One region of the Bacillus sp. CIS52 genome, then DNA from elsewhere that is predicted to be linked to it. Evidence: predicted binding sites of a transcription regulator. Region 1 holds the regulator's gene; each other region holds the start of a gene.
What was found. The regulator Rex, encoded in region 1, represses fermentation and respiration genes when NADH is low (regulators of the CRP and FNR family bind a similar motif). The targets are predictions, from matches to a motif close to TTGTGAAATATTTCACAA.
Positions count from the first base shown of each region.

Region 1 (7,287 bases):
GATCACTTCTCCGCCTGTAAGAACGGAAATGTCTTCGAGCATTGCTTTACGGCGGTCACCGAAGCCAGGAGCTTTAACGGCAACAGCGTTGAATGTGCCGCGAAGTTTGTTGACAACGAGTGTAGCAAGAGCTTCACCTTCAACATCTTCAGCGATCAGAAGCAATGGTTTGCCTTGCTGTACAACTTGCTCAAGCACAGGAAGGATTTCTTGGATGTTTGTGATTTTTTTGTCTGTGATTAAGATGTAAGGATTGTCAAGAACAGCTTCCATCTTATCAGAGTCAGTCACCATGTAAGGAGACGCATATCCGCGGTCGAATTGCATACCTTCCACAACTTCAAGCTCAGTTGTGAAGCCTTTAGACTCTTCGATTGTGATGACGCCGTCGTTTCCTACGCGCTCCATTGCTTCAGCGATAAGGCTTCCGACTTCCTCATCAGCAGCAGAGATCGCAGCAACCTGAGCGATAGACTCTTTGCCTTCGATCGGCTTAGAAATTTCTTTTAAGTTTTCGATTGCAACAGTTACGGCTTGTTCCATACCTTTACGCACGCCGACAGGGTTTGCTCCTGCAGTTACGTTTTTCAGGCCTTCACGGATCATAGCCTGCGCAAGAACAGTTGCAGTCGTTGTACCGTCACCGGCAACGTCGTTTGTTTTGCTGGCTACTTCAGCTACAAGCTTCGCACCCATGTTTTCAAACGCGTCTTCAAGTTCAATTTCTTTTGCGATTGTTACACCGTCATTTGTAATTAACGGAGAACCGAATTTTTTCTCCAGAACCACGTTGCGTCCTTTTGGCCCTAAAGTTACTTTTACAGCGTCAGCAAGCGCATCGACACCGCGAAGCATAGCGCGGCGTGCTTCTTCACTAAACTTAATATCTTTTGCCATGTTAACGAAACCTCCTCGAATTTTTAAAAGTATTTATTTGCTTAGCCGATAACAGCTAAAATGTCGCTTTCACGTAAGATTAAGTATTCAGTACCTTCGTATTTCACTTCAGTACCGGCGTATTTTGAGAAGATAATGCGGTCGCCCTCTTTTACTTCTAAAGCAACGCGCTCTCCGCTTTCCAACACGCGACCTGAACCGGCTGCCACGATTTTGCCTTCTTGCGGCTTTTCTTTTGCAGAATCCGGTAATACGATTCCGCTGGCAGTTTTTTCTTCAGATTCTACGAGTTCAATGACAACGCGATCACCTAATGGCTTTAACAATGTAATAACCTCCTCAATAGTATGAATATGTAATTTTAGCACTCAGCTCTAAAGAGTGCTAACACAATTATTATAATAAAGAATCTCACTTCCAATTTCAAGTCATAAGAATAAAAAATTTTCACGCTTACATCATTCTCTCTTACAGCGATTTTCTCCTTTTTTCACGTCTGGTTCACTTGTGTTACAATAAGAACAAATAAGTTGATTTTATAGGATAAAGGAGTACATATCATTTGAGAAAACAGTATTGGTATATCATTTTGACATACGTTATCATGCAGCTTTCCGCATTGATCGGCATTCCTTTAATGTACAAATTCGGCTATGCGGGCGGGCATCCTACGAATGCGAATCTCACCATGGCTCAGGGGATTTATTCCGTCGTAAGCTTTTTTATCTGCCTGATTATCGTTCTCTTAATTTTGAGAACCGCGCCGAAGCAGACATTAAGAAACGGGAAGAAAGCATCCGCCGGCATGTCCGTTCTCTGGGCGGTCGCGGGAATATGGCTCGCTTTATTTTCTCAGGGTATCGCCGGAATGATTGAGCAGTATGTCTTTCACGTGAACAGCGGTTCTGAAAACACGAAAGCCATTCTCAACATTATTAAAGCCATGCCGCTCATGATTATCGTTTCTTCTATCGTCGGGCCGATTCTTGAAGAAATCATTTTCCGGAAGATCATCTTCGGTGTATTATATGAAAAAACGAATTTCTTTTTCGCCGGACTGATCAGTTCCGTCATTTTCGGCATTGTGCATCAGGACCTCACACACCTGCTGCTATATACGGCTATGGGCTTTACCTTTGCGTTCTTGTATGTGCAGACGAAACGGATTATTGTGCCGATATTCGCCCATGTCATGATGAATACCATTGTCGTGGTCATGCAGCTCGGCCCCGCCCAAAAATATATTGAACAGCATAGTGAACAAATGCAATTAATTATTGGAGGATTGTTTGTATGAGGAACCCAATGACTTGGGGCTTGATTTATTTCGCAGTCGGCTGTATCTTTACGTATTTGGCCGCAAGCTCGCCGGGAAGCATGTGGTCTTTTTATTCCATACTGCTGATGGTTTTCGCCGCTTATAATATCAGCATCTCGTTTAAAATGTTCGCTTTCTCATTTAAAGTGAAGAAAAATCAAAAATAAAAGAAAAGCCATTTCTCATCATGGAGAAATGGCTTTTTTTATGCTGATACGTCCTGATCGGATTCACTGCTGCCGGTCTGCCTTTTCCGGTACGCCGCTTTTGAGATCAGGATACTGATCTCATATAAAATGCAAAGCGGAATCGTAATCATCAAGTGAGACAGCAGCTCAGGCGGCGCAATCATCGCGGCGATCACGAGCAGCACAAAATACGCGTACTTCCTGATCTTCGATAAAAACATCGGCGTGACAACCCCGAGCCTCGTTAAAAACATGATCAGCACCGGCATCTGAAACAGCAGCCCGAACGGAATTGTCAGCTGCAGCAGAAAATGAAAGTACTCGCTGATTCCGATCACCTGATTGACATCCAAGTCATTCGAGACCCGCTTCATAAAATCAACGACCAGCGGAAATAAAATATAATAAGAAAATGACACACCGCCGACAAACAGCACGATCGAAATCGGAATATAGCTGAGTGTTACTTTGCGCTCCTTCTCATACAGCCCCGGGCTGACAAACGCCCAAATCTGATAGAGAATAATCGGCGAAGTCAAAATGATGCCGATAATAAACGCGAACTGCAAAAAGATAAACAGCGGATCCGTCAGGTTAAAAGCATTAAGGGTGAGCTCTTTTACTTCATCGGCTTTTTGAAGATACACAATGATAGGTTTTGCCAGAAAAAAGCCGGCAATAAAGAAAACCGTAAAGGATAACGCCACAATCAGCAATCGTTTCCGAAGTTCGGCAATATGCTCCACAAGCGTCATTTGATTCACTCTCATACGCGTCATCCTATCTTACTGTTCTTCTTTCTTTTTTTCCTCTTCTTCACCGGCTAATCCCTTAGTGGCGTTCTTAAATTCACGAAGCGTGTCCCCCGCGGCTTTTCCTAACTCGGGAAGCTTCTTCGGACCGAAAATAATCACCGCCACCACACCGATAACAGCCAGGCTTCCAGGACCGATCATGTGCAGCTCCTCCTTTCGTTATTCAATTTCTTCCAAAACAGAATAATGCTTTAAGAAATAAACCAATGATTGAAGCTCTACAGCTAAATCTATATGATGAATTCGAATGTGATCCGGCACATTCAAACGGGCCGGCGTAAAGTTAAGGATCCCCTTGATTCCGAGCGACACGAGCCGATCGGTGATTGACTGCGCGGCAACCGCCGGAACGGTAAGAATCGCCACGGGTTCATCCTTAATGTGAAGTTCTAAATCATTAAGATCATAGACAGGCACACCGCCTACCTCAGTTCCTATTTTACTCTGATTCACATCAAAAGCCATAGATATTTTTGTGTTATTATTTTTTGTGAAATTATAGTGAAGAAACGCCGTCCCTAAATTCCCGACACCGATCAAAATGACGTTCGTCGTTTCATCCTGATCCAATGTTTTTCTGAAAAATGACAGCAGGTAATCCACATTATAGCCGTATCCTTTTTTGCCGAGCGCCCCGAAATAGGAAAAATCCCGGCGGATCGTGGCCGAATCGACTTTTACCGCATCGCTCAGTTCAGCAGATGAAACGCGCTGCTTTCCTGACGCGTGTAAATTCTTTAAAAAGCGGTAATAAAGCGGCAGCCGTTTTGCTGTCGCCTGCGGAATTTTTGATTGATCCTTGTTCATGATTGGTCCTCCACTTTATACTCAGATGCATCTCTTTTAAAATCACCGTTTTTGCCTCCCGTTTTTTCCATGAGGCAGGTCGGGCCGATGACCATTCCTTTATCCAGCGCCTTGCACATGTCATAAACGGTCAAAGCGCAGACTGAAGCGGAAGTTAGCGCTTCCATTTCCACACCTGTACTCCCTTTCGTTTTTACGCTTGCCTGTATATGAAGAACGGCTTCGGAATCCTTTTCCTCCCAGCCGAATGAAATGTCGACGCTGCTTAAAGAAAGCGGGTGGCACATCGGGATAATCGCTGAGGTCTGCTTTGCAGCCATGATTCCGGCCACCTGTGCGACAGCCAGTACGTCTCCTTTTCCGATCTCGCGGTTTTTGATTCTGCTGTACACGTCATGCTTCATGTGTACGCTGGATATCGCAGCGGCAGTACGGACTGTTGAAGATTTATCGCTTATATCCACCATGCGGGCACGGCCTTCTTCATTAAAATGAGAAAATCCATTCATATTTAAACTCTCCTTACTTCTGATCATACACTATTTTCTCCCTGATGTCTTATCCTATAATGTTCCAATTCTGATGTATTGTTTGCTGACAGCAGGTTGATAAGCTACACTTAACTTATTATAACAGAGGTGAAATAATATGATGATCTTACAAATTAATCAGCTGTCCAAATCTTTTGGCGCTGATCCTATTTTAAACAATATAAAGCTTGAAGTCAGATCTCGGGATCGCATCGCCATTGTAGGCAGAAACGGAGCCGGCAAATCAACTCTCCTTAAAATTATCGCAGGTCACCTTTCATATGAAAAGGGTGAATTAATCAAACCGAAAGAATTAACGATGGGATATCTTGCCCAGCACACAGGCTTGGAATCCCAGCTTACCATAAAAGAAGAACTGCTGAGTGTTTTTGATTTCCTGAAAGCAATGGAAAAAGAAATGCGTTCTATTGAAGAAAAGATGGCTACGGCCGCCCCCGCGGAGCTTGAGACGCTGATGAAAACCTATGACAGGCTTCAGCAGGACTTCAAGGATAAAGGCGGCTATCAGTATGAAGCGGACGTCCGATCCATCCTTCACGGCCTCGGTTTCGGGAAATTTGACGATTCCGTGAAAGTGCAAAGCCTGAGCGGCGGCCAGAAAACAAGGCTTGCACTCGGCAAGCTGCTTCTGACCCAGCCTGATCTGCTTATTTTGGATGAACCGACGAACCATCTCGACATCGACACGCTTACATGGCTTGAGCATTATTTACAGGGATATTCAGGCGCCATCCTGATTGTCTCCCACGACAGATATTTCCTTGATAAAGTCGTCAGCCAAGTGTACGAGGTCTCACGGACAGAAAGCAAAAAATACCTCGGCAACTACAGCGCCTATTTAGAACAAAAAGCTGAGCAGTATGAGAAAAACCTGAAGCTGTATGAAAAACAGCAGGACGAAATCGCCAAGCTCCAAGATTTTGTCGACCGAAATCTGGCCAGAGCATCAACAACGAAAAGAGCCCAGAGCAGACGAAAGCAGCTTGAACGGATGGACGTCATGGCAAAGCCGCTCGGTGATGAAAAATCAGCCGCCTTCCGTTTTGACATTACAAAACAGAGCGGAAACGACGTCCTTCGCGTACAGGATGTTTCCATCAGCTATGACGGCCAGCCGCCGCTTTTGAAAAACCTGACCTTCGGCATTACAAGAGGGGAAAGCGCCGCCCTCGTCGGACCGAACGGGATCGGCAAGTCAACCCTGCTGAAAGCCATAATCAATACGCTCAGTCCGAAATCCGGGTCGATCACGTACGGTTCCAATGTCACAATCGGCTATTATGATCAGGAGCAGGCCGAACTGACCTCATCTAAACGCGTCTTGGACGAGCTGTGGGATGAATATCCGGACATGCCGGAAAAAGAGATCAGGACATGCCTCGGCAACTTTCTGTTCAGCGGAGACGATGTCCTGAAACCTGTCCGTTCTCTAAGCGGCGGTGAGAAAGCAAGAGTCGCGCTTGCCAAGCTGATGCTGCAAAAAGCAAACTTTCTCATCCTTGATGAACCGACAAACCACCTTGATCTGGACAGTAAAGAAGTGCTGGAAAACGCCCTGATCGACTATCCGGGAACGCTGTTATTTGTATCGCATGACCGCTACTTTATTAACAGGATCGCCACAAGGGTGCTGGAGCTGTCTCCGGATCATGCCGAAGAATATTTGGGTGACTATGACTATTACACCGAGAAAAAAGCCCAGCAGCTGGAATTGGAAGAAATGAAACGGCAGGAAAAAGAGCAAGCACAGCCTGCCGGCAAGGTCAAACAGGACACGAAAAGAACATACGAGGAAGAAAAAGAATGGAAAAAGAAAGAACGTCAGCGCCTGAGACGCATTGAAGAAATCGAAGCAGCCGTCTCATCCGCCGAAGAGAAAATCAGCGCCAATGAGGAGCTGCTGTGCGACCCTGACGTGTATCAGGATCATGAAAAGGTACAGACCATTCACACAGAGAACGAAGCTCTGAATCAAGAGCTGGAACGATTATTAGCGGAGTGGGAAGAACTCTCCTCAGAAGAATAGAAAAAGTCAAGCACCTCTTTAAGGGGTGCTTTTTTATCCACAGCTTTTCTCCTTGCCTGCTATTTAAGTAAGCGCTTTATACACACTATCCACAAAATTTTCTGACTTTATCCACTTTACTAACAACTTATAGACCCTTATCCAGCCTGGATTTCTGAATATATTCACAATCCTGTGGATATGTTAGAATTATCTGTTAATAAATTAAAAAAAGCCTCACGTTTTACAACGTGAGACGATCAAAAGATGTTAATTCCAAGCCGGGCTGTCCATTCATATCATATGAACCCCGGATTCCCTTTTCAAAAGCAACGGTTCCGGCAGCCGCAATCATCGCTGCATTGTCCGTACATAAAGAAAGCGGCGGGATAACAAGCTCAGGATCTCCCGGATGGCTGAATTCCTGCTGCAGAGCGGCTCTCAGCCCTTTGTTGGCGGCTACGCCTCCCGCAAGCAGCACTTGTTTAACCCCATATTCTTTCGCGGCCTTAGAGGTTTTTGCCGTCAGTACATCAATGACACTCTGCTGAAAGCTCGCGGCAAGATCCTCAGGAGGAATCACCTCATTTTTTTGCGAGGCGTTATGGAGCGTGTTAATCACGGCTGATTTCAGCCCGCTGAAGCTGAAATTGTAAGATCCCTCATCCAGCCACGCACGCGGAAGCGGAATGGAATCCGTTCCCAC
Region 1 covers NZ_JBIUFR010000004.1:262,438-269,724, forward strand. The annotation lists gene groL (chaperonin GroEL) at 1-897, opposite strand, end outside; gene groES (co-chaperone GroES) at 939-1,223, opposite strand; gene ACH32G_RS15765 (CPBP family intramembrane glutamic endopeptidase) at 1,460-2,194, shown strand; gene ACH32G_RS15770 (YdiK family protein) at 2,191-2,382, shown strand; gene tatC (twin-arginine translocase subunit TatC) at 2,421-3,182, opposite strand; gene ACH32G_RS15780 (twin-arginine translocase TatA/TatE family subunit) at 3,189-3,359, opposite strand; gene ACH32G_RS15785 (redox-sensing transcriptional repressor Rex) at 3,378-4,025, opposite strand; gene moaC (cyclic pyranopterin monophosphate synthase MoaC) at 4,022-4,534, opposite strand; gene ACH32G_RS15795 (ABC-F family ATP-binding cassette domain-containing protein) at 4,674-6,602, shown strand; gene tsaD (tRNA (adenosine(37)-N6)-threonylcarbamoyltransferase complex transferase subunit TsaD) at 6,826-7,287, opposite strand, start outside.

Region 2 (7,287 bases), on a different contig from region 1:
TCATCAGTTCATGATCGACATAATAAGATTGTCTGCCGGTCAGTGTCCGCCACGGAATTAATTTTTCTACATTCGTCGTAAACGGCGAGTACCTGCGTCCCCCTTTTTCTGAGCCGGTAAAGGCCGGAGAGGTGATGACCGTTTTCGGCTGGGCTGTAATTTGTTCGAACGTAAAGCATTCTTCCTCCCGTTCTTCCGCCAGGTCTTTCAGCTCCAGATTGGTGACGTTTTCAAGTGATTCCCATGCTTTTACGGCGACTTTTCCATTGGAGGTGGACGACAGGGTTAAAATCGCTTCCGCCGCCTGCTTCGCTTCACTTATATTCGGACACCCCTTTGCGACGCTGTCCGAGGTGATTTCTCCAAGTCTCTTTTTGAGTGATTCATATTCATCGGCTATCGACCAGCTCATGCCTTTCGTTCCGCTCGGTTTTAAACCGGTGTAAGGCCCGAGCGCGGTCATTTTATGAAAGATGTGCTTGTAATCCCGTTCAACAACATGGATGTTCGGCATTGTTTTTCCCGGAATGGCTTCACATTCGCCTTTGCTCCAGTCATTGACTTTGCCGAACGGCTGGGCCAATTCCTGCATCGTGTCGTGGAGGAGCGGCGTTGCAACCACTTCTTTCACCGGCTCCATCTCGACTTCTTCCGCCAGATCGGAAACGGCTTTTGACAGTGCCTTGAAAATATCCCAGTCTGACTTCGATTCCCACGGTGCCGAGATCGCCGGAGCAAAAGGATGGATGAACGGATGCATATCCGTGCTGCTGAGATCGTGTTTTTCATACCATGTCGCCGCCGGCAGCACGATATCGGAATACAGCGCCGTACCCGCCATTCGAAAATCGAGATTGATTAATAAGTCGAGCTTCCCTTCCGGCGCCTGCTCCCGCCATTTAATTTCTTCAGGGCGGATGCTGTCGCTGTCGTCATTCATCAAACCGTTCGTCGTCCCCAGCAGATGCTTGAGAAAATATTCATGCCCTTTTCCTGAGCTTGAGATCAGATTGGCCCGCCATACGAAGAGATTCCTTGGGAAATTGGCTTCATTGTCAGGATCTTCAATCGCAAATTTCAGCTTTTTGTTTTGAAGCTGTGAGGCTATATACACACCAACGTCTTCAGGTGTCTCCGCCCCCGCTTTTTCAGCTTCTTTGTACAGGTCAATGCCGTTTTTATCGAAAGTCGGGTAGGACGGCAGCCACCCTAATCGCGCCGCCAGCACATTGTAATCGGCGTGATGCTTGTAGCGGGATGAAGAAGCGATCGGTGAAGCCAAGTCACTGATCGGCTGGTCTTCGTAACGCCACTGGTCTGTCGCAAAGTAGAAAAATGAGGTGCCGTTTTGCAGCTTAGGCACGCCTTCCCAGTCCTTTGCATTTGCGATCGTTTGCCACCCTTCAGCAGGACGGAGCTTTTCCTGACCGACATAATGAGCCCAGCCTCCGCCGTTTACGCCTTGTGCGCCTACCAATAAAACAAGATTTAACACCGCGCGGTAGATTGTGTCGGAATTGAACCAGTGGTTAATCCCCGCTCCGACGATAATCATGGACCGGCCGTCTGTATCAATCGCATTTTGAGCAAACTCCCTGGCAATCTGTATAACGGCTTCTCTTTTAATTCCTGTGATCTGTTCCTGCCAGGCAGGTGTAAACGGACGAGGATCATCATAGGATACAGCTGATTGTCCGCCGATACTCCGGTTCACGCCGTAATTGGCCAATATCAAGTCAAACACGGTCGTGACACACACCTCTTCGCCGTTCAGGTCCAATTTTTTAATAGGAAGATCCCGCTTGAGCACTTTGTTTCCGTCATTTGAAAAATACGGAATGCGCACCGAGCCGATTTCGTCCTCCATTCCAAGCACAGAGAGTCGGGGTTCAATCGGTTCCCCGGTGTCTTCATCGATCATATGCAGGTTCCATTTCTGCCGTCCGTCCCAGCGGGAACCCATTGTTCCTTGCGGTATGGCAAGAGCGCCTGTCTGATCATTCCAGACCGCAGGCTTCCATTGATCATGCTTTGTCTGCCGCCCGATGTCCTTCGCATGCAGAAACCGGCCCGCTGTGTATACACCGTTTTCTTTTGACAGAGTGACGAGGAATGGAAAATCCGTGTATTGCTTCGCATACTTGATAAACCGCTCCGTCTCTTGATTCACGTAAAATTCCTGCAAAATGACATGCCCCATTGCCATCGCAAGCGCCCCGTCAGTCCCTTGGCGGATACTGAGCCAGTCATCGGCGAACTTTGAGGATTCCGCAAAATCCGGACTGATCGAAATGACCTTAGCGCCTTTATAGCGGGCTTCCGCCAAAAAATGTGCGTCAGGCGTTCTCGTTAACGGAACGTTGGAACCCCATGTGATGATATAGCCTGAATTGTACCAATCACTGCTTTCCGGAACGTCCGTCTGGTCGCCCCAAATTTGCGGGGACGCCGGCGGAAGATCCGCATACCAGTCATAGAAACTGAGCATAGGGCCGCCGATTAAAGACATGAATCGCGAACCTGATGCGTGGCTGATCATGGACATCGCCGGAATCGGAGAAAAGCCGACATTCCGGTCAGGCCCGTATTTCATGACTGTATACAGCAGAGAGGCTGAAATCAGCTTCAGCACCTCAGACCATTCAGCGCGCACAAATCCGCCTTTCCCTCTTGCCTGTTTATAAGACTTCGCTTTTTCAGGATTTTCAACAATTGATTTCCAGGCATCAAGCGGATTTTGATGCGCCTGCAGTGCTTCCCGCCACAAATTGACCAGCACACCGCGCACGTACGGATATTTCACACGGAGCGGGCTGTAGATGTACCACGAAAAACTGGCGCCCCGCGGACAGCCTCTCGGTTCGAAATCAGGCATATCCGGGCCTGTTGATGGATAATTCAAGTTTTGTCCTTCCCACGTGACAATTCCGTTTTTCACGTAAATATTCCAGCTGCAAGAACCCGTGCAGTTGACGCCGTGGGTGGAGCGAACGACTTTGTCGTACTGCCATCTGTTTCTGTATACATTCTCCCAATCACGATCTTCGCTAGTGGTTTGGCTATGTTTATTTGAATGATGTTCGATAGGAGAAAAATAGTTTAATCTCCTGAACAGCGGACTCATTTTCTTTTTCTTCATGATCGTTCACTCCTTCCGAGTCAGGTGATGCTACGTACACTATAAACAGAGAGAGCGCATTTCCTTGTGAACTATGTCACACACTCTGCTTTTTTCACAAAACATTCACACAAAGGAGCAGGAAAGACGGCGGCGTTCATGGCAGGACGTTTTCTTTCAAAGAAAAAAACCGGTCCTCTTTAAGAACCGGGTTCAGCGTTTTCATCGCGTGATGTATGCAGATACCTCAAAAACAACTGATAGGAACAAAAGACATTTTGCTGAAGCATCGCCAAAAAATTCATTTGCAGCCGCGGATGGTAAGACATCATCTGCTTAAAAATGGAATATGGAATATGTAGTGCCAGAATGTCCGGTGAGGCATTGACTGAGATAAAAGGCGATAAAGAATGCCCGCCTTTTTCATCAATCGGAAACACATCGCCTTTTTCCCACAGCGCAACAGTTTGCGATCCTTCAGGCAGCCTGCTGTCCTTAAAACGGATACTGCCTTTTAATACAATATAAACGGATTGTGAATGAAGAAAGGATGGGGACTGATCAGATGAGCCGCTGATAAACGTCCCGTTTTTCAGCAAAGTTTCGACAATGGACAGGGGCACTTCGTTAAACATAGGAAGTTGTTTCAGAAATAATAAATAGTGACACTGATTCATAGGAAAGCCTCCTGTGCTATTGATAGCTTTAGTGTAGCCCGATTGAGCCCGCGCGGCAGTGATGTATTTCACAGCTTGTATGATGAATATCACTTATCAGGAGGATGCCTGCATTTATAATGACATATAAAAGGAGGATTTCGATGAAGGTGATGATTCCGAATCAGCACGGCGCATGGGCGATGCTGCTGATTCCGTTTTTACTCGGCATGGTCAAAGGAGGCCCGGTTTTTTGGCATATTCCGCTCTTTCTGGGCTGGCTTTTCCTTTACTTGGCGGTTTATCCCGTTTCGCTCGCCTTGAAAAAGAAACGGCTCAACCCCTATCAAAAGTGGATATCTATTTACGGTTTTCCGGCATGCTGCTTTTTGATCATTTCTATCTATCATAAACCGCAGCTCGTCTGGGTCGGCCTTTCTTTATTGCCGCTGTTTCTTATCCATATGCATTATGCCCGCCAAAAAAACGAACGGGCGCTCGTGAATGATATGGCAGGTGTTCTGTTCTTTTGTTCAGGCGGGCTTGCGAGCTGCTGGCTGGGGACGGGAACCCTTGACGGCTGGGCTTGGTTTATTCTCTCTCAATCTGCTTTATTTTTTATCGGAAGTTCCTTTTATGTGAAGTCGGTCATCCGGGAGAGAAAAAACAGAACATTTGCGTACTGTTCATGGGGATATCATTTGCTGCTCCCCTTTTTATCGTGTCTTCTCGGAGCAGGCTGGGCATTTCTCGCTTTTATCCCCAGCAGTTTGCGGGCGTGGTTTTTTCACGGGAGAAATTGGCCCGCGAAAACGATCGGCATTCTGGAAATCTCAAATGCCGGCTTCTTTTTCGCCGTCATGTGTATATGTATCACAAATTGAAAAACAAGGACACCGGCTGTCCTTGTTTTTTCAGTCAATATTACAGATTTCCAGCGGACAGTTTTCACATTCAATCTCACACCGTAAATAGTCCCGCTTGTGCAAAATAATTTTTCCGGTTTCGTCTATCGAAATAACCCCTTGTTTGCGCAGATCTCCCAGCATGCGGTTGACACTTTCCCGTGCCGCCGCACAAAACTTTGCCAAATCCTGATTTGTCAGCACAATGTTAATCAGAATCCCGTCGCTTCGTTCCACCCCGTAGCTGTTTGACAGACGGATAAGGGTGGAATAGAGCGCCCCTTTTTTGCCGTGAAGAAGCAGATCCCTGATCTTAGACTGGATTTTTCTCAGATGGGTGCTCATCCATTTCATAAATTCAAACGTCAAATTACCGTTTTGAATCAATTCCTTTTCCAGCTTGTTTTTATTAATGACGAGCACCTCGCCGTCCTCTAACACTTTTGCACTGAGCATATACCTCGGCTCTTCTGTGAACAGTGTCAGTTCCCCGACGATATCGTGTTTCTGGCAGATTCTAAGTGTCAGGTCTTTTCCGTCAGACGTCAGCTTGCCGATTTCAATGAGCCCCGATTGAATCAGATAAAGCTCTTCTGCATCCATTCCTTCTTGAAACAAATAGGTGTGTTTTTTCATTTTCTTTTTCGTGCTGATTGATTCCAGCAATTCATGCAGTTCACGGGAAAGAAGTTCTTTATCAGATTTTCGGACAGAGAGAATATTCATGAGCTCACCTCGAAGAAAGTCACGTTGCGTATATATATTGTAACGTGACTTGATTTGCACTCACCCAGAAAAAACTAACAATCTTGTGAATGGATCATTATGAATTGAGGCTCCGACTGTTTCTCTCCGTATGTGTTTTCATTCTTTCCTGCCAATACAGCCAGATCACAAGAACAAAGCTGGCTAACGCAACCTCTGAAAGCGCCATGAACCCGATCGCGTATTGGCCCGTTGCCTGAAATACACTTGCCAGAATCAGCGGAGGGAAAAAACCGCCCAGCCCTCCCATAGCAGACACAATACCGTTGGCAATCCCCGCCTGCTTCGAAAAATAGAAAGGCACCAGTTTAAATACCGTCCCGTTTCCAATCCCTGAGCAGACTGCCACCGTCAGTGATCCGAACGCATAGAGGCCGATCGCCGGCGAGAAAGACAGCATAACGCCTGACAGCGTAAGCCCTGCGAAAACGAACATCAAAATGCGGAGCGGGTTCATTTTATCGGCAAGAAATCCTCCCGCTGGCCTGAGCAGCGTAGAGACCGCAATAAAGCCGGCCGTCCGCAGCCCTGCATCCGCGGGGCTCAGCCTGAAATGCTCAACCAAAAAGTTCGGCAGATAGATGGTAAAGGCGACAAAAGCGCCAAACGTAATAAAATAAAACATGCTCAAAAACCACAGCACATGATTTCGGTAAACGGCTTTGATTTGGGTTTTCACGGAAACTTTGGCCTTCTTCTCATGCCGGTCGCCGAACAAAACGTGCAGTAATGCGAAAACAGCCAGCAAAACGAGATACATCTGAACGGCTGCTCTCCATCCCGCGGCCTGAGCGATAACCGGCGCCGCAAAAGTGGTAATGGCGGTTCCGATGTTTCCGGCACCGTAAATCCCATTGACGGCACCGTGCTTTTCTTTCGGATAATATTTCGGAAGCGACGTCACTCCGATGGAGAATACCGCCCCTCCGATCCCTAAGAAAAAGCCGCCCGCGATTAAATCAAACAGAGAATCCGCCATACTGATCCAAAACACGGGAAACAAAAGCAGGATGAAGCTGATCATGAACATCAGCCTCGCGCCGTACCTGTTCGTTAAATACCCTAAAGGAATGCGGAGAAGCGATCCTAGAATAACGGGAATCGCCGTCACCAATGAAATCTCGCCTTTGGTTAAATGAATATCTGATGTCATTTGGGAAATGAGCGATGAAATCAGCACCCACACCATAAACCCCGCCACTAAGCTTAATGACTGCAACGATAATTGAATATGTTGACGATTGATCATTCGGCTTGCCCCTTTCACTGATTCAATATCAGTCTTATCATACAAAAACTCGGTGTGCGGGATTGTGAAGTACATCACACGTTTTATATACAAAAAAAAGACAAAGCCCGAAGACTTTGTCCTATCATAATGATTACATTTTTTCCGGAGCCGATACGCCGATCAGCTGAAGCGCGTTGTTCAGCGTAATTTGCGTCGCCTTCATTAAAGAAAGGCGCGCGCGGCTCTTCTCTTCATTTTCCGGATCGATGACTTTCTCCGCATTGTAGAAACTGTGCAGAGCGGAAGCCAGATCATAAATATAATTTGTGACACGGTGCGGGATTCGCTTTTCCGCCGCTTCCGCCACTGCCTCAGGGAAGCCGCCGATCGTTTTCAGCAAGTCATATTCTTTTTCTGATTGAATATGGCTGAAATCAAGATCCGCCGCCGGTTTAAGCCCCTGCTCCTCCCCTTGGCGAAGCATGCTGCAAATACGGGCATGTGCGTATTGCGCGTAATACACAGGGTTTTCGTTAGATGTCGATACGGCAAGGTCCAAGTCAAAATCCATATGCGTATCAGCGCTGCGCATCGCGAAGAAATAACGGACTG
Region 2 covers NZ_JBIUFR010000001.1:1,365,121-1,372,407, reverse strand. The annotation lists gene ACH32G_RS06555 (nitrate reductase subunit alpha) at 1-3,139, opposite strand, end outside; gene ACH32G_RS06550 (Crp/Fnr family transcriptional regulator) at 3,319-3,795, opposite strand; gene ACH32G_RS06545 (YwiC-like family protein) at 3,939-4,658, shown strand; gene fnr (fumarate/nitrate reduction transcriptional regulator Fnr) at 4,689-5,405, opposite strand; gene ACH32G_RS06535 (nitrate/nitrite transporter) at 5,503-6,693, opposite strand; gene argS (arginine--tRNA ligase) at 6,827-7,287, opposite strand, start outside.
Region 2: a site for Rex is predicted at 3,852-3,869, ahead of ACH32G_RS06545 (YwiC-like family protein). Genes of this name have one in related genera too.

Region 3 (7,287 bases), on a different contig from region 1:
ATCAAGGATGAAGGGGTGGAGAGAGTCCTTGCTCCGGACATTGAGCGGATGGGAGCGATGATTATTGAATTATCCCGTTACTATGAATCTCTGACATTGTCATAAACAATCATTCAGCAGGGAAAAGCCTAAGCTTCCCTGCTGAATTTTTTTAATTGCCAGTGTTCCGTGAAAAGGGATGGATACGTTAAGGCGCTGAGTATGATACATGTAAGAAGAGCGGAGGCCATCGTTGTAAAAACGATCAACAGCTGAAAGCGCACCGCCTGTATCGGATCAGCCCCTGCTAAAATCTGTCCCGTCATCATGCCGGGAAGCTGAACGAGACCTAATGTTTTCTGGCTTTCCAGTGTCGGTATCATACTGAGTTTCATACTGGACGTCAATATATGGCGGACTGCCTGCTTAGGCGTTCCGCCGAGAGAGAGAATCAGCTGAATTTCTTCCTTCCGCAGATCCGCTTCCGAACTGAGCCGGTTTAAAAACAGGCTTGAAAGCACCATGGAGTTTCCGATGACCATGCCGCTTATCGGAATGACATATCTTGAAGTAAACGGAATGATATGAAGGGCCAGTAAAATTCCCTGTGTCACGATTTCCACAATAGCCAGTGTCAGATAAACGCGCCAAAATGAACCGATCCGCATTTTTTTCCGTTTGGCGACATTATGCGAAGCGGCCGTGAGCATAAGAAGCACCATGAGTAGGATAAACACCGGGTGATCACCGTGGAAAATCAGCGACAGCACATAGCCGATGATGAGAAGCTGAATGACGGCCCTGACGGTTGCGATGATCATATCTTTTTCTACGCCGGCTTTAAAAGATTTAGACAGGAATAAAGCGATAATGACAAATACACTTGTAAATAACAGAGAAAGATAATCCATATCAGCACCCGCTCCCTTGTAAAAGCGCCCGGGCCTTTTCGTGTTTCGGTTCTTTAAAGAACGTTTTCGTTTCCGCGATCTCTAAAAGCCTGCCCTCGGCCATAAACCACACCGTATCGGATATCCGTTCCGCTTGTTCAAGATTATGAGTGATCCACAGGATCGTCAGCTGTTTTTGCCGATGGAGCTTTGTAATCAGCTTTTCGATGATGAGAACAGATGCGGGGTCCAGGGCCGATGTAATTTCATCGAGAAGCAGGATAGACGGCAGGCTGGCGAGGGTTCTCGCCAACGAGAGCTTCTGCCGCTGTCCGCCGGATAATTCTTTTGCATCCTGATCCAGAAGCCCGTGCGGAAGATCAGTGAAGTCTGCGAGCTCTTCAGGCGTATAGTGCTGTGTCCCGTGAAGTTTTTCTGCGAGCAGAAGGTTGTCCCGCACTGTGCCGTCGATGACGGGAGCTGACTGGAATGCAAGGCCCGCGGTTTTTCTGAGCTCTCTGATGTCCCAGCGCCTTATTTCTTTTCCGAATACAAGCACTTCGCCTTCATCAGGTGTATTCATCAGATTGCACAGTGACAGCAGTGTGCTTTTCCCCGCGCCGGACGGCCCTATCAACGCCGTAATAGAGCCTTTTTGGATATGTCCGGTTACCTGGTTGAGGACATCAAAGGACGTATTGTTTTGTTTATAGCGTTTGCCGGCCGACAGAAAAGATATTGCCGGAATTTCTTCTTTCATACAGGATGACACCTTTCGTAAAAAAAATCAGGAACCGGTGAGATCGGCTGCCGTTTGTTCCGCCGTTTTCGGGTCTGTCTGCCGTGAAGCGAATGTATGCATGACCATTCCCGCAATAATAATGAACAGTCCGGCAAACGAAAGAAGTGACGGAAACGCTGCAGATAAAAAGACGATCTCGCCGATCAGCGCAAACAGAACCTCTCCGGATTGCGTCGCTTCAACAGCAGCGAGCTTCTGCGGCTCATTCCTCACCATATCGGTGGCGCGGAAAAATAACACTGTCGCGATAACACCCGAGCTGAGCGCGACGATAAAAGATTGAAATGTCTGCCCCATTGACGGAAGCCCGTCTCTGTGCCAGCCGAAAGCGGCGATCAGAAGCCAAAACGGAAGGCTTGCGAGCGTCATGCCGAGCACGCGCTGAAACGTGTCGAGTTTACCGCCGTATTGCTCCAGCATTTTTCGATTGCCGAGCGGATAGGCAAATGCAGCGATGACGACCGGCACAACACTGAATAGTATCGTGCGCCCGGACAGAGAGCCCGCATGCTGAAGCTGAATCAGGCCTGCTCCGATCAGGATGATGACGGAAGTAACCAGCGAAATCAGCGGGATCTTTTGTCTGACGGGAACCGGGCCCGCCGGTGAATCTTTTGTTTCATAGAAAAACGGCGACAGGAGCACACCCGCGACAATTGTAACCTGCCACGTGCCGGCGATCAGCCAGCCCGGCCCGTATGCCGCCGCAAAGGTAATCGGGGCATAAAAAAGCACGAAGCCGGTAAAGCTCCACTTCAGCCAAAAAAACGGTTTTTTCCGGATTTCATGCCAGAGCGGCACCCATTTTCCTTTCGCATAAACGATCAGAAATAAAAACGGAACCATAAAAAGAAAACGCAGGGAAGAGCTCCACATCCAGTTTCCGCCGGAAAGCTCCATCGCCCTGTTTAAAATAAATGTGACTGCAAAAAACAGAGATGCCAATATTCCGAATATGATGGCTTTCATGAAATCCCTCATTTTGACACATATTTTTTTATACTATACTATTCACCGGCAGGCTTCGCAATGGAATATGTGAAAATAGCGTTTTAACAACTGATGAATGGGAAACAGACATATACGGAGGTGAACACAATGCAGAAAGAGGATATTGAAGTTCTTTATTTTGAAGATGACGGCCGCATTCCGAATAATCCGAATCTCCCGCTTGTCATTTATAAAGCGGTATTTAATGAAGAAACGGTACAGAAAGCGGAATCCGTCCTCCGCCGGCACGATTGGTCGAACAGCTGGAGGGGCGGAGTATTTCCGTATCACCATTTTCACAGCACCACCCACGAAGTTCTCGTCGCGGTAAAAGGAAACGCGGTTTTGAGGTTCGGCGGGGAACAAGGCGCAGACGCCGTTCTTCAAACTGGAGACGCAGCGGTCATTCCGGCCGGCACCGGACATAAAAAACTGTCGGCCAGTTCTGATTTCACCGTGATCGGGGCTTATCCGGGCGGCCGGCAGTACGATACAAAAACGGAGAAAAATGATAGAACTTCAGAAGAAATCAGCCGTGTCCCGCTCCCGGAATATGATCCCTTTACGGGAAAAACGGGCCCGCTTATAAAATTGTGGGAGAAATGACAGGGGAAAAGCGGATGGTCTGTAAAAAAATAGCCTAAAAGAAACGTTATTACACCCCCGCCATATAAATAATTTCATAAACGAAACAATTCACGTTCAAATTTTGTTCAAAAAGTGTTATTATATAAGAGTAATTCAAATTGGGGTTTTTTATGTTTGCTATTTTCAGAGAGGAAAAAGAAATTTTGACTTATTCAATTGTTTTTGTTGATATAAAAATAATACTGAATATGGCAAAGTGAAAAACTGGGTAGTAAACATTTATTTTTGCAACTGATTGTGCACGGATTCACAATCTTGCTTTTTCATGCTTTTCTGCATGAGAGGGGAAAGGCTACCCTTTCCAAAAAAATCAGCACACTGCTTATAGTAAAGGAGAATCGGATATGCCAGAAACAATCGATCAAACAAATGCATCTGTCAGCCAAGGCCAACGCGATCTTATTGATCAGCTGCTAAAACCTGAAGTTCAAGAATCACTGACTGTTTTAGTGGATCAGCTACCAAAACTGACTGAGTTAGTAAATATTTTAACGAAGTCTTATGATTTTGCACAGTCTGTAGCGACAGACGAAGTATTGAAGAGCGATACAGTGGGTGCGCTTACAGAAATTCTTGAGCCTGTGAAAGAAACAGCGAAAGACATTGCGGCTACTGCGATCGAAGCAAAAGACCGCGCGGATGCAAGCAATGACACGATCGGACTTTTCGGCCTGCTGCGCATGCTGAAAGATCCTCAAGCGCAAAAGCTGTTCCGTTTTGCTAACAGCTATCTTGAAATCATGAACGAAAAACAAAAATAATCTCAGATTCAAATTGATATAAAGGACGGAGGATATACGATGTCAAAACATATTGTCATTTTAGGCGCTGGTTACGGCGGAGTTCTTTCTGCTTTAACCGTTCGCAAACATTACAGTAAAGATGAAGCACGCGTAACCGTTGTGAACAAATACCCGACTCACCAAATTATTACGGAACTGCACCGCCTTGCAGCCGGCAACGTGTCTGAACAGGCTGTTGCTATGCCGCTTGAAAAACTTCTTAAAGGAAAAGACGTTGACATTAAAATCGCAGAAGTCAATTCTTTCTCAGTTGATAAAAAAGAAGTCGCCCTTTCTGACGGTTCTAAGCTGACTTATGACGCGCTTGTTGTCGGACTTGGTTCAGTTACGGCTTATTTCGGCATTCCTGGACTCGAAGAAAACAGCATGGTGCTCAAATCTGCTGCGGATGCCAACAAAGTATACAAACACGTGGAAGACCGTGTGCGTGAATACTCTAAAACGAAAAACGAAGCTGATGCAACGATTCTTATCGGCGGCGGCGGCTTAACAGGCGTTGAGCTTGTCGGTGAGCTTGCTGACATCATGCCGAACCTTACGAAAAAATACGGCGTAGACCATAAAGAAATCAAACTGAAACTAGTTGAAGCAGGTCCGAAAATTCTTCCTGTTCTTCCTGATGATCTTATCGAACGCGCGACAAAAAGTCTTGAAAAACGCGGTGTTGAGTTCTTAACAGGTCTTCCTGTTACAAACGTGGAAGGAAACGTCATTGATCTGAAAGACGGTTCAAAAGTCGTTGCCAACACATTTGTATGGACAGGCGGCGTACAAGGCAACCCGTTAGTCGGCGAATCAGGTCTTGAAGTGAACCGCGGCCGCGCGACTGTTAATGATTTCTTACAATCTACTTCTCACGAAGATGTATTTGTTGTCGGAGACAGCGCAGTATACTTTGCGCCGGACGGCCGTCCATACCCGCCTACAGCGCAGATCGCATGGCAGATGGGTGAACTTGTCGGTTACAACCTGTTCGCTTACTTAGAAGGAAAAACGCTTGAAACATTCAAGCCTGTAAACTCTGGTACGCTTGCAAGTCTCGGACGTAAAGACGCGGTTGCCATCATCGGAGCGAACTCTACTCCGCTGAAAGGTCTTCCGGCATCTTTAATGAAAGAAGCAAGTAACGTACGTTATTTAACACATATCAAAGGATTATTCAGCCTGGCTTACTAATCCTTCAAATGACACTGCCGACTTTCTCGGCAGTGTTTTTTTATGTCTAAATGTTAACGTGAACAGTCAGCACCGCGGCTGATGCGCTGAATTTCTGTCTTCCGTCATCAGGATTTCTTTCAGGCATCGGACTGATCAATACCGGCTATATCCCGAATACATCTCGACGAAAGGCACGTTAATCGGGATTATAGGCTCCTTTTGCTGTGCGCCATGCTGATTATCGGTATGATGGATAAGCTGATAGACAGGCAGCATGCCGGGTCCGTTCAGGACTTACATCATGCAAAACCTCAACTTTAGTGATTTTATGGACTGTCCGTTAATGGTACAATAGAAATAAATGACAGTATACAGGGAGAAAGGAAAACCGATGGTAACCATAAAAGATATCGCAAAACTCGCCAACGTATCCCATACAACGGTATCCCGGGCACTGAACGGCAGCCCCTACATTAAAGAGCATACAAAACAGAAGATATTAGAGCTCGCTTCACAGCTGAATTACACACCGAATGTAAATGCAAAAAGCCTTGCCATGCAAAAGTCCCATACGATCGGACTGTTTTTTACAAGCATCACAAACGGAACTTCACACAGCTTTTTTTCCGATACGATCAAAGGAGTAAACCGCACAATCAGCGAGGATTACAGTTTGTTCGTCCGCGCGATTGACGACCTGAAAAGCTTTGAAACCATTACGCCCATGAGATATGACGGAATCATCTTAATGAGCCAAAGCGACAGTGATAATTCCTTTATTTATCATATCCGTGAGAAAAACATCCCGCTCGTCGTGCTGAACCGGGACATTGATGACCGGAGCATCACGAATATCCTGTCAAACGATAAAGAAGGCTCCAGACAGGCGGTTGACTGCCTGATCGCAAACGGACACAGAGATATCGCGATCATTGAGGGAAAAGAAGGATTCAGGTCAACTTCTCAGCGGAAAGAAGGCTATTTGTCATCTTTAATTGATCATTCTATTCCGATTAAGCAAGAATACAGTGTAAAAGGCAACTACGATATGGAGAGCGGCAGTCAGGCGATGGAAAAACTCTTGGCGCTTCAATCACCGCCTACCGCTGTTTTTTGTTCAAATGATGATATGGCGATCGGAGCGATGAACGCCATTTTCGCCAAAGGTCTGAACGTTCCCGAAGACATATCCGTCATTGGGTTTGATGACATCGGCATTTCACAATACATGACGCCGAGGCTTTCGACCGTAAAACGCCCGGTTGAAAAAATCAGTATCCTCGGCGCAGAGAAGATTCTGGCGCTTATCGCTGATCCGAATACGGCGGCGAGAAAAATATATGAAAACACTGAGGTGATGATAAGAGATTCAATCAAAAAACTCACATAAACTGCCCCGTCTGAATATCCGGGTTTTTTTATACGGAAAAATGTTAACGTGTGCATAAATACAGCAGGAGGCGGACAGCTTGCGGCAGATACATTCAATATCCTGAAAAAGTCCTTCAGTTCGGTGAAGGCCATTTCTTGCGGGCTTTATCAGTCCGGCAGATCGATCAATTGAATCAATTGACGGACTTTAACGAGAAGCATAGCCGCCGTACAGCCGAGAGGCTCTGAGAAAATCAAATATTAAAATGAGCAGGACGGTATTTACGCTTCTTTTGCAGGGAATAAAGGACGGGAAACCGGCTGTAGAACTCATGATTGTCAAATCCATCAGCCGCGGCATTGATCTTTTATCTGATTATGATTCATTTAAACGGCTGGCAGCACATTGCATTGGAAGAGGCTTTATACATCATTCAAGCGGCAAGCGCAGAATTCACCAATAATAAAAAATGATTTCCGGGAGCTTGCGATTTTTAAGTCCGGTGTGACGTTATAAGAGAAAAGGCGATCCGTGAAAGGGTTGCTTTTTTATTTTGGAAATGAATTGTGAAAGTGGGATGTGCGAAAATGCAGGCAGAGGAAAAATGTTACTGCATACTTGATTAAGTTATAATTTGGAATGACG
Region 3 covers NZ_JBIUFR010000001.1:720,909-728,195, reverse strand. The annotation lists gene ACH32G_RS03185 (uroporphyrinogen-III synthase) at 1-105, shown strand, start outside; gene ACH32G_RS03180 (ABC transporter permease) at 129-890, opposite strand; gene ACH32G_RS03175 (ABC transporter ATP-binding protein) at 892-1,629, opposite strand; gene ACH32G_RS03170 (DMT family transporter) at 1,657-2,640, opposite strand; gene ACH32G_RS03165 (cupin domain-containing protein) at 2,770-3,267, shown strand; gene ACH32G_RS03160 (DUF1641 domain-containing protein) at 3,654-4,070, shown strand; gene ACH32G_RS03155 (NAD(P)/FAD-dependent oxidoreductase) at 4,110-5,288, shown strand; partial or broken gene ACH32G_RS03150 (MFS transporter) at 5,396-5,591, shown strand; gene ACH32G_RS03145 (LacI family DNA-binding transcriptional regulator) at 5,662-6,660, shown strand; partial or broken gene ACH32G_RS03140 (tagaturonate reductase) at 6,711-7,045, shown strand; gene ACH32G_RS03135 (hypothetical protein) at 6,978-7,115, shown strand.
Region 3: a site for Rex is predicted at 3,545-3,562, ahead of ACH32G_RS03160 (DUF1641 domain-containing protein). Genes of this name have one in related genera too.